2 regions of the Paenibacillus sp. ALJ109b genome follow, and region 1 is predicted to be linked to the other one. Evidence: riboswitches for the same ligand, from Rfam matches in the RefSeq annotation. Region 1 holds a riboswitch; the other holds the start of a gene.
The links. Region 1 has a riboswitch for S-adenosylmethionine ahead of G3352_RS25715 (methionine ABC transporter ATP-binding protein). Riboswitches for the same ligand answer to the same signal wherever they lie in the genome.
Positions count from the first base shown of each region.

Region 2: it holds a riboswitch for S-adenosylmethionine, as region 1 does, so the genes downstream of both, metA (homoserine O-acetyltransferase MetA) here and G3352_RS25715 (methionine ABC transporter ATP-binding protein) in region 1, are expected to answer to the same signal.

Region 1 is NZ_JAAIFP010000030.1:75,103-81,968, reverse strand. It holds gene G3352_RS25740 (NifU family protein) at 1-165, shown strand, start outside; gene G3352_RS25735 (SDR family oxidoreductase) at 234-1,013, opposite strand; gene G3352_RS25730 (DUF2167 domain-containing protein) at 1,338-2,336, shown strand; gene G3352_RS25725 (MetQ/NlpA family ABC transporter substrate-binding protein) at 2,522-3,358, opposite strand; gene G3352_RS25720 (methionine ABC transporter permease) at 3,439-4,098, opposite strand; gene G3352_RS25715 (methionine ABC transporter ATP-binding protein) at 4,099-5,133, opposite strand; SAM riboswitch class I at 5,261-5,402, opposite strand; gene G3352_RS25710 (Cthe_2314 family HEPN domain-containing protein) at 5,533-6,261, opposite strand; gene G3352_RS25705 (COX15/CtaA family protein) at 6,476-6,866, opposite strand, start outside.
Region 2 is NZ_JAAIFP010000023.1:118,724-125,589, reverse strand. It holds gene G3352_RS21035 (HRDC domain-containing protein) at 159-1,160, shown strand; gene corA (magnesium/cobalt transporter CorA) at 1,253-2,188, opposite strand; SAM riboswitch class I at 2,642-2,766, shown strand; gene metA (homoserine O-acetyltransferase MetA) at 3,001-3,918, shown strand; gene G3352_RS21020 (aminotransferase class I/II-fold pyridoxal phosphate-dependent enzyme) at 3,943-5,130, shown strand; gene G3352_RS21015 (trans-sulfuration enzyme family protein) at 5,123-6,316, shown strand; gene mqnC (cyclic dehypoxanthinyl futalosine synthase) at 6,560-6,866, shown strand, end outside.

The sequences.
Region 1 (6,866 bases):
GGCGGTGACGTGGAACTGGTCGACGTGGAGGACGGCATTATTAAGCTGAAACTGGTCGGTGCCTGCGGCAGCTGCCCAAGCTCCACCATTACCTTAAAAGCCGGGATTGAACGCGCCCTTCTCGAAGAAGTTGAGGGTGTCGAAGAAGTCGTACAAGTATTCTAATCAATCCTTCACGAAATAAACCTCAAGAACCTTTCGCTTCGCATGAAGCGGAGGGCTCTTTTTTTGTGCTATGCATCCTCACGCTGTATGTTAGGACGAATCGGATCAAGTCCTCCAGATACATCCATAATGTTACCTGTTATAAAATCGGAATGATCCAGACACAGATAAGTGATCACCCGCGCAATATCTTCACCGCTCCCAGGACGTCCTCTCGGCGTTTCCTCGTCGGTTATCCCTGCCATCTCATCAATCGTTTTCTCTTTGTTGGCACCACGAATATCACCTGGACAGACCATATTAACCGTAATGCCGTAGGGAGCTTCCTCCACAGCAAGTGTCTTTGTAAATGAAACCAGACCTACCTTCGCAGCAGCATAAACCGCCCGATGAGGCCATGACCTCGCTTCTCCCGCATGACTGAAGCCAAAATGTATAATTCGTCCCCACTGCTTGCGCCGCATCTCCGGCAATACACGCTGATCCAGCAACATCGGTCCAAGCAGGTTTCCTTGTACAAGCATCTGAACCTCATCTTCGGAATACTCGGCAAACAGTCGTCGTTCACGGACAAAAGGGCCTGCGTTGTTCACAAGAATATCAATGCTGCCCAGTTCCTCTTCAACCTGTGCAACGAGCATGGTGATCTCTTCTGTCTTGGAAATATCGGCCTGAATGGCAATACACCGCACTCCTTTGGCGATAATCTGAGCCTGTAATGCCTCAGCTTCCGTACGGCTATGTACGTAATTCAGAGCAATATGACAACCCTGATCCGCCAGACTGAGGGCCGTCATTTTACCAAGCCCTTTGGCACTTCCCGTTATGAGGGCAATCTTTCCCTTCACGTTCATCCCCCTCTTCAAAGAGCAGTCACTCATCCAGTATAAAAGATTTATCATCCCCCCACAACTCGCGTTTCCCACCAATCTGTACCATTTGCAAGAAAGTGTAAAATAAGGACTAAATACTTAGCTTTCAAAGCACTGAAATAAAATGAATTAGGTCTTTTGTAGGAAAATTAACCCTTTATATCCAGATTCCCCTTGTCGGGTTTGAGTACCTATGGTACTGTCGATAAGTCCTTATTTTCTTATGAATATAACGACACAATACATATGTTCATGTAAATGACAACATTGCATGACAACTTCGAAAGGAATACAGCGTAAATGAAAAGATGGTTAGCCTCTCTACTCGCAATTTTGCTTATCGCCTCATTTCAAGCTCCATTCTCGACCACAGCATCTGCAGAAAGTGAAAGTAATAGCTCCACGGAAGATTATCAATGGATTGACGGGCCTTCAAACGTAGTACTTGATAACAAAGCAACATTAAACGTAGCTGAAAATCTCTCCTATCTCGATGCAGCTAACACCCAAAGGTTTTTGGAGGACACCGACTCCTTCCCCAATGGAACAGAAATCGGAAGTATCTATGGCGCCGGCGAAAACTCCAACTGGTATGTTATCTTTGAATATAACGATACCGGTCATGTCGATGACAGTGAAAAAGACGATCTGGACGCCGATGAACTGCTCGATAGCTACAAAAGAGGTACAGAAGAACAAAATGAGAAAACGACACCCGAAAATCAGCTGTTTATCAACGGATGGGAAATTGAGCCCGCCTATGACAGCAGCAAACATCAATTGATCTATTCTCTTGGTCTTGAGGATGCAGAGCGGGAAAAACTCGTCAATTACAATGTGAATGTACTCACCCGTGAAGGATACATCGGTGTTATCCTCGTTACGGATAGTGCCAATTTTGAAGAAAACCGCAAACAGTTTGAAAACTCCGTGCTTAACCAGCTCAACGTGATCAAAGGAAACACCTATGAAGAGTTTGATGCATCCGTAGACAAAAAATCAGAACTCGGCCTGACCAGTCTGATTCTCGGTGGTGCTGGTGTAGCTGTAGCTAAGAAAGTCGGATTATTGCTTTTGCTCAAAAAAGGGTGGTTTGTCATCGTGGCCGCCATTGTTGGTGCTTTCGGATGGATTCGTCGCAAGCTGACTGGACGCAAAAAGAATGCTGACCCAGGAGATCAGAATTCGCTATCTCCTGCAGAGGAAGCTTACCAACAGCATGCTGCTGGACAGGAGTCCGCAGGTCCTGATGTCCAACAGACAGATGGACATTCAGATACTGATCCGAATAAACGTTAAGCTTATAAGTAAAGTACTTATAATAATAAGTACTACATCGAAGTGCCCTTACATCAAAACGCTCTTTAACATGATGTACAAAACAAAAAGCCCTGCATTCTCTATAAAGAGGATGCAGGGCTTTCTTTAGTAGCGCCGTAAGAAGTGGCGCCGAGTACAATTTATTTTCAGCTTAAACGTTCAGTTTAAAACGCAGGTTCTACAGCACCTTGATAACGATCTTTGATGAATTTTTTAACCTCTTCGGAATGCAGAGCTGCAGCCAGTTTTTGGATGGCATCTGCATCTTTGTTATCTTCACGGGATACGAGGATGTTTGCATAAGGGTTACCTTGCAGGTCCTCGATCAGCAGCGCATCCTTCTCTGGGTTCAGATTGGCTTCCAGCGCGTAGTTGGCGTTGATGAATACCAGGTCTGCTTCATCCAGTTGACGAGGCATCATGGCTGCATCCAGCTCGATGATATTCAGGTTTTTCGGATTAGCTGTAATATCCTGAATCGTAGAAGTGATATTTGTGTTGTCTTTCAGCGTGATAAGTCCTTCTTTTGCGAGCAACAACAGTCCACGACCGCCGTTGGATGGGTCATTAGGGATGGCTACTTTTGCGCCGTCTTTCAACTCATCCAATGATTTGATTTTTTTGGAATAGCCAGCAAATGGCTCAACATGCACAGGTGTTACAGCAACGAGGTGGAAACCACGTTCTTTGTTCTCTGTATCCAGGTAAGGTTGGTGTTGGAAAAAGTTCGCGTCCAGTTGTTTATCTTCAAGCTGTTGGTTAGGTTGAACATAATCATTGAAAGTCACGATTTGCAAGCGAATGCCTTCAGCTTCGAGTTCAGGCTTGATGCTTTCCAAAATTTCCGCATGTGGTGTAGGTGATGCTCCCACTTTCAATTCTACGGTGCGCGGTGCGCCTCCAGCATTGTCAGCGCCGCTGTCGGAATCCTTGTTGTTTCCGCAAGCCGCTAGAACCGCAATCAGCATAATACTAAGTAGAGCAAAAGACCATTTTTTCATGTGTAAAACCCCTTCTCCAATAAATTTTTTTTGCATTTTGCCCCAAATCGATACCGAATCAGGCAAATGCTATATATGTGTTATTTCCTGGTGAACCATTTAACCAAACGATCGCCAGCCATCTGAAGCACTTGCACCAGAATGATCATAAATACAACGGATATAATCATAATTTCATTCTGATAACGGAAGTATCCGTAGTTGATTGCCAATGTTCCCAGACCTCCACCACCAACCATTCCCGCCATCGCCGTGTAGGAAACAAGGGTAACGATTGTAATGGTGATCCCGGCTAGCAGACCCGGCAATGCCTCTGGCAGAAGCACACGCCTTACAATCTGTCCGGTTGAAGCCCCCATCGCCTGTGCCGCTTCAATGACGCCACGATCCACTTCACGCAGTGTAGTTTCCACCAACCGGGCAAAGTATGGAGCTGCGGCAATGACGAGCGGAGGTATAACACCCAGCACCCCTGTAGCTGTGCCAACCAGTGAACGCGTAAACGGAATGAGTGCAACAATCAGAATGATAAATGGCACTGATCGCAGAATGTTTACAATAAACGATAGTATCGTGTACACCACTTGAGACTGAATCGAAGTCGACCTTGCCGTCATAAACAGCAATACGCCTAACGGTAGACCAATGATGATCGTGAACAGGCCCGATGCTCCCAGGATTTGCAGCGTTTCAATTGAAGCCTTACCGATTTCTTCCCAACGTACCGTTGAAAAATCCATTTAACGAAGCACCTCCACATCAAGTCCCTGATCCACTAACTCTTTAATGGTGAGATTAATCTCATCTAACTGCCCCTCAAACCGAACGGTCAGCTGTCCATAGGGAACTTGTTTGATCGTTGAAATGGTGCCTTGCAATATGGCGAAATCCACTCCTGTTTTACGAACCGTTCTGGACAAAATCGCCTCATAGGTTTTATTGCCCAGGAAGGATATTTTCACAAGCTTAGAAGCTCCGTTCGTCTGTAATGAGACATCTGCACTCGCCAGAGCGGTCTCTTCTAATGCAATTCCAACCTCATGATCCCGCATCATAAAGTCACGCGTAATGGCATGCTGCGGCTTAAGGAATACTTCCGTCACTGGGCCTTGCTCCACGATGCCTCCCTGATGGATAACCGCCACCTGATCACAGATATTCTGGATCACGTGCATCTCATGGGTAATTAGAACAATCGTCAGGTTATACTTTTTATTGATATCCAGCAATAACTTCAGAATCGAATCGGTTGTCTGGGGATCAAGTGCCGATGTGGCCTCATCACACAGCAGCACGTTCGGATCACTCGCGAGCGCTCTTGCAATACCAACCCTTTGCTTCTGTCCGCCTGACAGCTGGGCCGGATATTTATTGCTGTGGTCCTCCAGTCCAACCAATGCAAGCATTTCCTTCACTTTGCGATCAATTGCAGCTTTGGGCGTATTAACGAGCTTCAAAGGAAAAGCCACATTGTCATACACCGTAGCTGAGGATAACAGATTAAAGTGTTGAAAAATCATGCCGATCTTACGCCGTTGTTGTTGCAGATCGGACTTATTAAGATCGGTTAGGTTGATTCCATCAACCCAAACCTCGCCTGCCGTGGGGCGTTCGAGCAAATTGATACAACGAATCAATGTACTCTTGCCTGCACCGGAATGACCGATAACCCCAAATATTTCACCCTTGCGGATATTCAAATTTAGATCGGATAAGGCCGTCGTACTTTTTGAACCTTTACCGTACGTCTTGGTTAAACCTTTTAATTCAATCAAAATTACTGCTCCTTCCCACTGCCTACATGTATCTTTACCCGAATGAAAGGAAAACTCCCCTTCATCGTACAAAAAAAGAGCCCCTTTTGCAGAAACAAAAAGGGCTCTTCACGTGAAAGATTATACCTTCTCATCTGCCAAAATCGTGCCTTGCACCATTTTGTAGGAATTAGCACCTAACATCTATAAAGTATGACACAGCTGTCATGCAGTTATAAATCGGTTGCCGGGCTTCATCGGGCCTGTCCCTCCGCCGCTCTCGATAAGAAATATTTAATTTATAAGTTCAGTAGTAGTTATAATGTTAATGTCATAAATGTTAATTCCATCTAACTGTCGATCAGGAACTCAGTATAATCCAAGTATTCCGATTTGTCAAAGGCAAATATTACTATCCAATCAGTTCGCCGGTTGATTCATTCCCTGTTTATGCCACTTCTCATTGATGTAGCCATACGCTGCTTTTAACGTCTCACAGACCATATCCACACCTTTGCGGAGTTCCACGAGATGCTGATCCAGATCCTCCAGCTTCACTTTCCCTTGCAAAGTCTGGTGCAGCTGCCACAGATCATCCTGCATTTCGGAGTTCATGTAATGAATCTCCATGTTTCGCCGTTTGCGCAATTTGCTCATTGGCTCACGGTAAGAGTCCTTGATCCGAATTAGTTCGTTGGCAAGAACATAATGCAGCTTATCATATCCGAACTGTCTTAATACGGTGAAATAAGAATAATGAGTTTTAACATTGGTTGTGTTCAGCTCAAATATTTCATTCAACACTGTACCTAATTTATCCAGAATGGCAAAACATCGGATGAAGCCATCCTTATAGAAATAGACGTAACGGGCATACTCTGCTTTTTCTGGTAATGTCATATCATCCGTAGAGCCCGCTTTGACTTTCTGACGGAAATGGGAAGCTGCAAAACAGCTTTGCTCCAATTCATCCAGCGAAGAGATCAATCCCTGGGTCCATATATACAGTTTACGAAAATCATGGGTAGGATCATGGTCCACATGCATCTGTCGCTGAAATAGCTCAAGCGTATCCGCCATCGCTTCCATCGCGTCCTTTAGTATGCCTTCATTCTTACGCGGCTTTTCACCCAGCAACGTTCGCAGCATATATAGCCTCCTCTTTCCACTCTGCAGATCATCAAATTAATAATAATTCATCATATTAAACAAAATCGGAATCAGAGTAAACGTGTGACCGCTGCTTACAATAGGGTGCCCTGACACGCCTGACATCAAACAAAGTTCACCTGTCCAATGATGTACATCATCGGATGGTGAACTTCACTGGATTCATCCCCTGAACTACAATAATTCGGATATATTAGAACCGGTTAACGGGCCGATGCAGCTTGTACACCAGGAAACTCATATAGGTTAATACCCCGAATAAAATGGCAATATCAAGCATATGCGCCAGCGCTACAAACATATACACTTCCGGGCGGTTCATCGTGAGCATCAGTCCAAAACCAATAACCACTTGCAACAAAACCAGAACAACAGAAATGACTCCTAACGCTCTTAATTCCGTGTTATCCGGATGTTTGCGATACGCAAAATGACCGAGAATTGCAATGACAATTACTAATGAAACAGCCGCCACCCGGTGAGCAAAAGCAACAGCTACTCCTCCCGAGAGCTCAGGAATAATCTGCCCGTTACAGAGCGGAAAGCCTGAACAGCCTCCAGCAGAATCCGTATGGCTCACAAAT
Region 2 (6,866 bases), on a different contig from region 1:
GAATTTTTCCATTGTGGTAATATATGAGCAACAGCATAGCACGGTTAATGAGGAAGCACCTCTCTTGCATGGATTTTGCAGGAGAGGTGTTTTTTGTGCTGCTTAATTTAGCAGAATACAGACTGTGTCGAGCTGAACTATTGAAGGAGGGACAAGAAATGGAAGTCATTTTCATGAACAGATTATCCAGAATGTTAGGTCAGAATGAAGAGCATGCGCAACTGTGGATCGGTGAAGAAGAAGGGGCGTGGCATCTGGGATGGAGCCGATATGAAGAAGGAGATCGTACGGATGCTATCTGGTATGTTGGCAGTTCGTGGGACGAGCTGTTGCATGTGTATCGTCATCAGTTAGCCATACAGATGGGCGAAGGATATCGTCCGTTGCTGCAAGGTTTGTTTCACGAAAATGATGATTTGAAGTCGCGCAATTATGGCGGTCAACGTCTTCATTGTTACAGTGAATTATATGGCAATGAGGGGCTGTATATGGACCTGTGCATATGGCGCAGGAAGAGAGCAGCTTCTGACCGGAAGGCCCCCTATTTTATTGCAACGAATCGGTTGTTGCGCATGATCAGTGCATTTGTTCCACAAACCATCGATGAATTGATGCAACTGCCAGGCGTAGGAGAGAGCAAGGCTTCCGAGTACGGAGAGGAATGGCTGGAGCTTACGAATGGACTGGAACGTTCCACATCTTTCCCGCTAGATTGGGTGTACTCGGTTCTGAAGGAACAAGAATATGAGAGCTGGCTGTACAAACAGAGAGAGCAGAAGTACAAGCAGGAGCTAGACAGATTCACCACACGGAAGCAGGTACTTGAAGGCATGAAAGAAGGATATACGTTGGAAGAGATCGTGAATCGTTCCGGATTGTCCCGTCGGGAGCTAATTGAACTGTTGGAGACACTGGATTTGGAGGGGTATGACACCGATTGTCTACTTGATGCGGAGCTTGCTGTCATGCCTGAAGAGGAGCAAGAGGCAGTATGGAGTGCCTACGAGGAGCTGGGAGATGCGTTCCTTAAGCCCGTGTTACATAAGGTGTACGGAGAAGAGAAGCCTGGCGGGAGCAATCTGGAGCAGGTCTACGAAAGACTGCGCATGATCCGCATCCGGTTTCGTCGTCACACAGAGACGGAGCAGAATGCAGGCTAGATTGGAAATAGGACGTTAGTTGTCATAAATTAAGCGGATAATAAAAAAAGACGAGACGCCTCCAGATGTGGAGCGCTTCGTCTTCTGCTATTTCAAACCCAATCTTTTTTGCGGAAAATAAAGAACATGCTCAGGCCCAGGGTAACCATCAGGCCAATAACTACAAAATAACTATACTTCCAGTCCAACTCGGGCATGTTCGTAAAGTTCATCCCATAGATGCCAGTGATTACGGTCAGCGGCATGAACACCGTGGTAATGGCGGTGAACACACGCATGATTTCATTCGCCCGGTTGGCGATACTGGATTGGTAAGCTTCTCGTAAGTTCCCCATCAAGTCGCGATAAGTCTCAAAGGTTTCGGATATTTTCACAGCATTCTCATAAATGTCACTAAAATACTTTTGCAGTTGATCATCAATAAGACGCAGATCTTTTTTATTGAGTGTGTTAATGACCTCTTTCTGAGGACCTAGCACTTTCTTCAGCCACAAAATCTCACTGCGCAGCCCGATAATCTCATTCAGATGAGACTTCTTGGTATGCATCAGAATGTCCTCTTCAAGCTTCTCGATGCGCGCTTCAATTCGGTCACCGACAGTGAAATAATTATCAACAATCAAGTCAACCAGCAGATAAAGCAGCTTATCTGGCGTACTGATTTCCTGTTCCCACAGGATTGGTTTCAATGTCCGCAATTCGCTGACTTTCTGTTTGGTAACACTGATAATAAAGTGTCTGCCAAGGAACAAGTTGACGGCACGTAAAAAAATCTCTTCATCATCAAAACGAATGCTATTAATAACAATAAAATAATGGCTCTCATAAATTTCAATCTTTGGACGTTGTTCTTCGTCACTCAAACAGTCTTCCACGGCCAGATCATGCATCATGAACAGCGGCTGAAGTACCGCCAAATCGTCTACGTCTGCATCAATCCAGTAAAATCCCTCCGCTGGTGGAGTCAGCGCCTGCTGAATGTCGTCCACCGGAATAAATACACCGTTATTTACCAACCGGATTTTCATTATTCATCTACTCCTTCTGCACCCGCCAAATGGGCGGATTTCATCAATATGGGCGCAAAAAGAACAGATCAGCCGGTCGGCAGCGGAGCCTGGAAGTCAGGACTGCGTTCGCTCTATAATCAAACGGAAGTAACGTCCCGCTGCCGGCATGCTGATATCAATTCTCTATGCAGTTTGTCGGAATTCGGCTGCCAGTCAGGCCTCGGGTCGCCATCCATTGAATATGTCACCTCTCACATAAGGGTTTATAACACTTGTCTAGTATACCGCTGGTACAGGGTCCTTTCAAGCGCAAAAATGTGTCGATTTCGCGCCCTGGAGCAGTGTATGACAACGGATGATGAACGGTTCCGACCCTGAGGAACAGACATTGAACTACACCTTGACGTGAGGGGATTAATGTCTTAAAGTAAAAGGTGAACCACACTAGTTTTTACAATTGAATAAAGCGAAATCTTATCAAGAGTAGGTGGAGGGACTGGCCCGATGAAACCCGGCAACCGGCGGTATACCGCACGGTGCTAATTCTTGCAGCGACCAAGTGTCCAAGTGACACTGTTGTAACTGAGAGATGAGAGAGGCGCATATCTATTTACATATGACCTTTCTCGGAATCCGAGGAAGGTCTTTGTTATATGCACCGACTTCTCAGCAGTGATTTTCGCTAAGGAACTTGAGCTTGCCGCCAGCAATGTGGTTGCAATTCAGCGCCTGCAGGCAAGTTCATGGCAGCCTATAACTGTACGGATGCGAATCGTATCGAATCTGCAGTGGCTGCATCTATCTATGCACAAGGAGGAGTTAGAAACACCATGCCAATCAAAATTCCAGACACACTGCCTGCCAAGGAAGTACTTGCAGGAGAGAACATCTTTGTCATGGACGAGACATCCGCTTACCAGCAGGACATTCGTCCACTACGTATCGCTATATTAAACCTGATGCCCACAAAGGAAACGACAGAAACTCAATTGCTTCGTCTGGTGGGTAACACACCAATTCAGGTAGATATCGTTCTGGTTCATCCGAAGTCTCATACGTCCAAGAACACTTCCCAGGAATATTTGGACTTGTTCTACAAAACCTTTGATGAGATCGAACACCGCCGTTTTGACGGCATGATCATTACAGGTGCTCCTGTAGAGCAAATGGACTTTGAAGACGTGAACTATTGGAAAGAAATCCAGGAGATCTTCGAATGGACCAAAACCAATGTGACTTCGACCATGCATATATGTTGGGCTTCCCAAGCCGGTTTATACCATCATTTCGGAGTTCCCAAAGTTCCATTGGATGAAAAATGTTTTGGCGTATTCTCACATACGATCAACAGATCCAATGTGCAGCTGCTGCGCGGATTCGATGAAGTATTCAACGTCCCGCATTCCCGCCATACGGAAGTGCGACGTGAAGATATTGAAAAAAATGAAAACCTTGAAATATTGGCTGAATCAGAGGAAGCGGGTATTTTCCTGGTTGCTACCAAAGACGGCAAACAGATTTTTGCAACCGGACATGCCGAGTATGACCCGCTTTCATTGAAATGGGAATATGACCGTGATGCAGCTAAAGGCATGGACATTGCGCTTCCTAGACATTATTTCCCGAATGACGATCCTTCCCGTGTCCCCCCTGCCACTTGGCGGGCACATGCAAACTTATTATTCTCTAATTGGCTCAATTACTATGTGTATCAAGAGACACCTTACGATATTGGTCCGCAAATCTAATCGACATTACAGGAGGATGCTGCAATGGAAGACAACAAGTTGAAAATCGAAAGTCGATTGGCCCAAATTGGGTCTATCAATGAACCGGTAACGGGCGCCATTAATTTTCCGATCTATCAATCCACTGCGTTTCGCCACCCAAAGCTTGGACAAAGCACGGGATTTGATTATATTCGTACGACCAATCCAACCCGTAAAGTGTTGGAAGAAGCAGCGGCAGCGTTGGAATCTGGTGATGCAGGTTTTGCCTGTAGCTCTGGAATGGCTGCTTTGCAAACGATTTTCGCTTTATTCGGACAAGGGGATCATCTGATTGTATCGCTGGATCTGTACGGCGGAACGTATCGTTTGCTTGAACGCATCCTGTCTCGATTTGGTGTGACAGCAAGTTACGTAGATACCAATGACTTGGCAGCTCTGGAAAGTATTTGTCAGCCCAATACAAAAGCGGTATTTATTGAGACACCAACCAATCCATTGATGATGATTACGGATGTGGAAGCGGTATGCTCCTGGGCCAAGAGCCACAACTTGCTGACCATTGTGGATAATACACTACTGACTCCGTTCTTCCAGCGTCCAATTGAACTCGGTGCTGATATCATCATCCATAGTGCCACGAAGTATCTGGGTGGTCATAATGATGTACTTGCCGGATTAATTATTACCAAAGGGGAAGAATTGTCGGCCGAAATGGCATTCCTGCACAATTCTATTGGAGCAGTGTTGTCTCCAAGCGACTCCTATCAGCTGATGAAAGGCATGAAGACACTTGCTCTTCGCATGGAGCGGCATGAGTATAATGCTTTGACGATTGCCAAGTACCTTTTGGAGCACCCAGCCGTTAATGAAGTGTATCATCCTGGTTTGTCGGATCATCCCGGATTTGAAATACAGAATAAACAATCCAGTGGAAATACAGGCATTTTCTCTTTCAAAGTAAAGGATGCTCGTTATGTTGAACCATTGCTTCGTCACATCAAACTGATTGCTTTTGCGGAAAGCCTCGGGGGTGTAGAGTCATTGATGACTTATCCTGCGGTACAGACCCATGCGGATATTCCGATTGAAATTCGTGACGCGGTAGGTGTAGATGACCGTCTGTTGCGCTTCTCTGTAGGGATCGAGCACGCCGAAGATCTGATTGCCGATCTGGGCAATGCACTCACAGCTGCACAGCAGGAGATAGAAGGGGGAACGCATCATGAGTGAGCAAAACAATAATGCCAAAAATCATGAACGGAATGTTCATTCCGACCTGAAGTTCGATACCAAGCTGCTGCATTTCGGTGACGAAATCGATAAAACCACTGGGGCTTCCAGTGTGCCAATTTACCAGGCCTCCACATTCCATCATTTTGATATTTTTAATCCACCTCAACATGATTATAGTCGTTCCGGTAACCCGACTCGTCAGGCATTGGAGGATTACATTACATTATTGGAAGGTGGGGCACGCGGATTTGCCTATTCCTCAGGAATGGCTGCCATCTCCAGTGTATTCATGATGTTCTCGGCAGGCGATCATATGATTGTGACGGAAGATGTATATGGAGGAACGTATCGACTACTTACTTCCATTCTGAGCCGGATGCAGATTGAGACTACCTTTGTGGATATGACCAATATTGAGGAAGTAAAGGCAGCGCTCAAACCGAACACGAAGGCAGTCTATATGGAGACACCATCCAACCCGACACTGCGGATCACGGATATTGCTGCTGTCACTTCCTGGGCACAGGAACATGAGCTAATCTCCATTCTTGATAACACCTTCATGACGCCTTATTACCAACGTCCGATCGAGCTTGGTGTGGATATTGTCGTACATAGTGCGACCAAGTTTCTTGGCGGACACAGTGATGTGCTGGCAGGTTTAGCCGTTGCTCGTACGGATTCATTGGGTACACAGCTAAAACAATTGCAGAATGGACTTGGAACCGTGCTTGGTGCCCAGGAATCCTGGCTGCTGATGCGTGGCATGAAAACTTTGGGTGCGCGCATGGCACACAGTGAACAAAGCACAGCGAAGCTGGCTGCTTGGCTTAGTGGACGCAGTGATATTACGGCTGTATTTTATCCGGGGCTGCTGGATCATCCCGGCCGTGAAGCTCATGAACGTCAGTCAAGCGGATACGGCGCAGTCGTTTCGTTTGACGTTGGTTCGGGAGATCGTGCCAAGGCTGTACTCAACCGTGTGAAATTGCCAATTGTTGCCGTGAGTTTGGGTGCGGTTGAAAGTATCTTGTCTTATCCTGCGATGATGTCTCATGCGGCTATGCCGGCTGAGGTTCGCCGTGATCGAGGTATAACTGACGGATTACTGCGCTTCTCGGTAGGTCTGGAAGACATCGATGACCTGATTGCAGATCTGGATCAGGCACTTCAGGACTCGTAGAGTAGATAGTATTGAAACACGGGTGTTAGAGCCCGCTGAAAAAGAAATGAAATAGATGGCATATGTAAACATTTTTATTAATTTTTAAAGCACCTTATCATAAGGTGCTTTTTTTCACATGTAACCTGTGTTACGATATGTGGAGTACAGAAATGCGATGTTGCCACCAAAACTTTCATCTATATGAGCAAGTTGGGACGGATCGTGATTATATTTTCTCTTCATGAGGGAGGCTTTTTTACGATGAGTACGGTAGACCGTATCTTAGATAAAGCCCTTCGGGGCGAACGTTTGGACTTGGAAGACACGATTCAGCTGTTTGAATCAAATGAAGTAGACAAAATCGGGGCAGCCGCCAATGTGATTGTAAAACGCATGCACCCCGAACCATACAGAACTTTTGTAATTGGGCGTAACGTCAACTACACGAACGTGTGTGATGTGTACTGCCGTTTTTGTGCTTTCTACCGCAGACCTGGCTCTGACGAAGGATATGTACTTCCCGATGAAGTCATCTTCCAGAAGATCCAAGAAACCGAAGACGTGAATG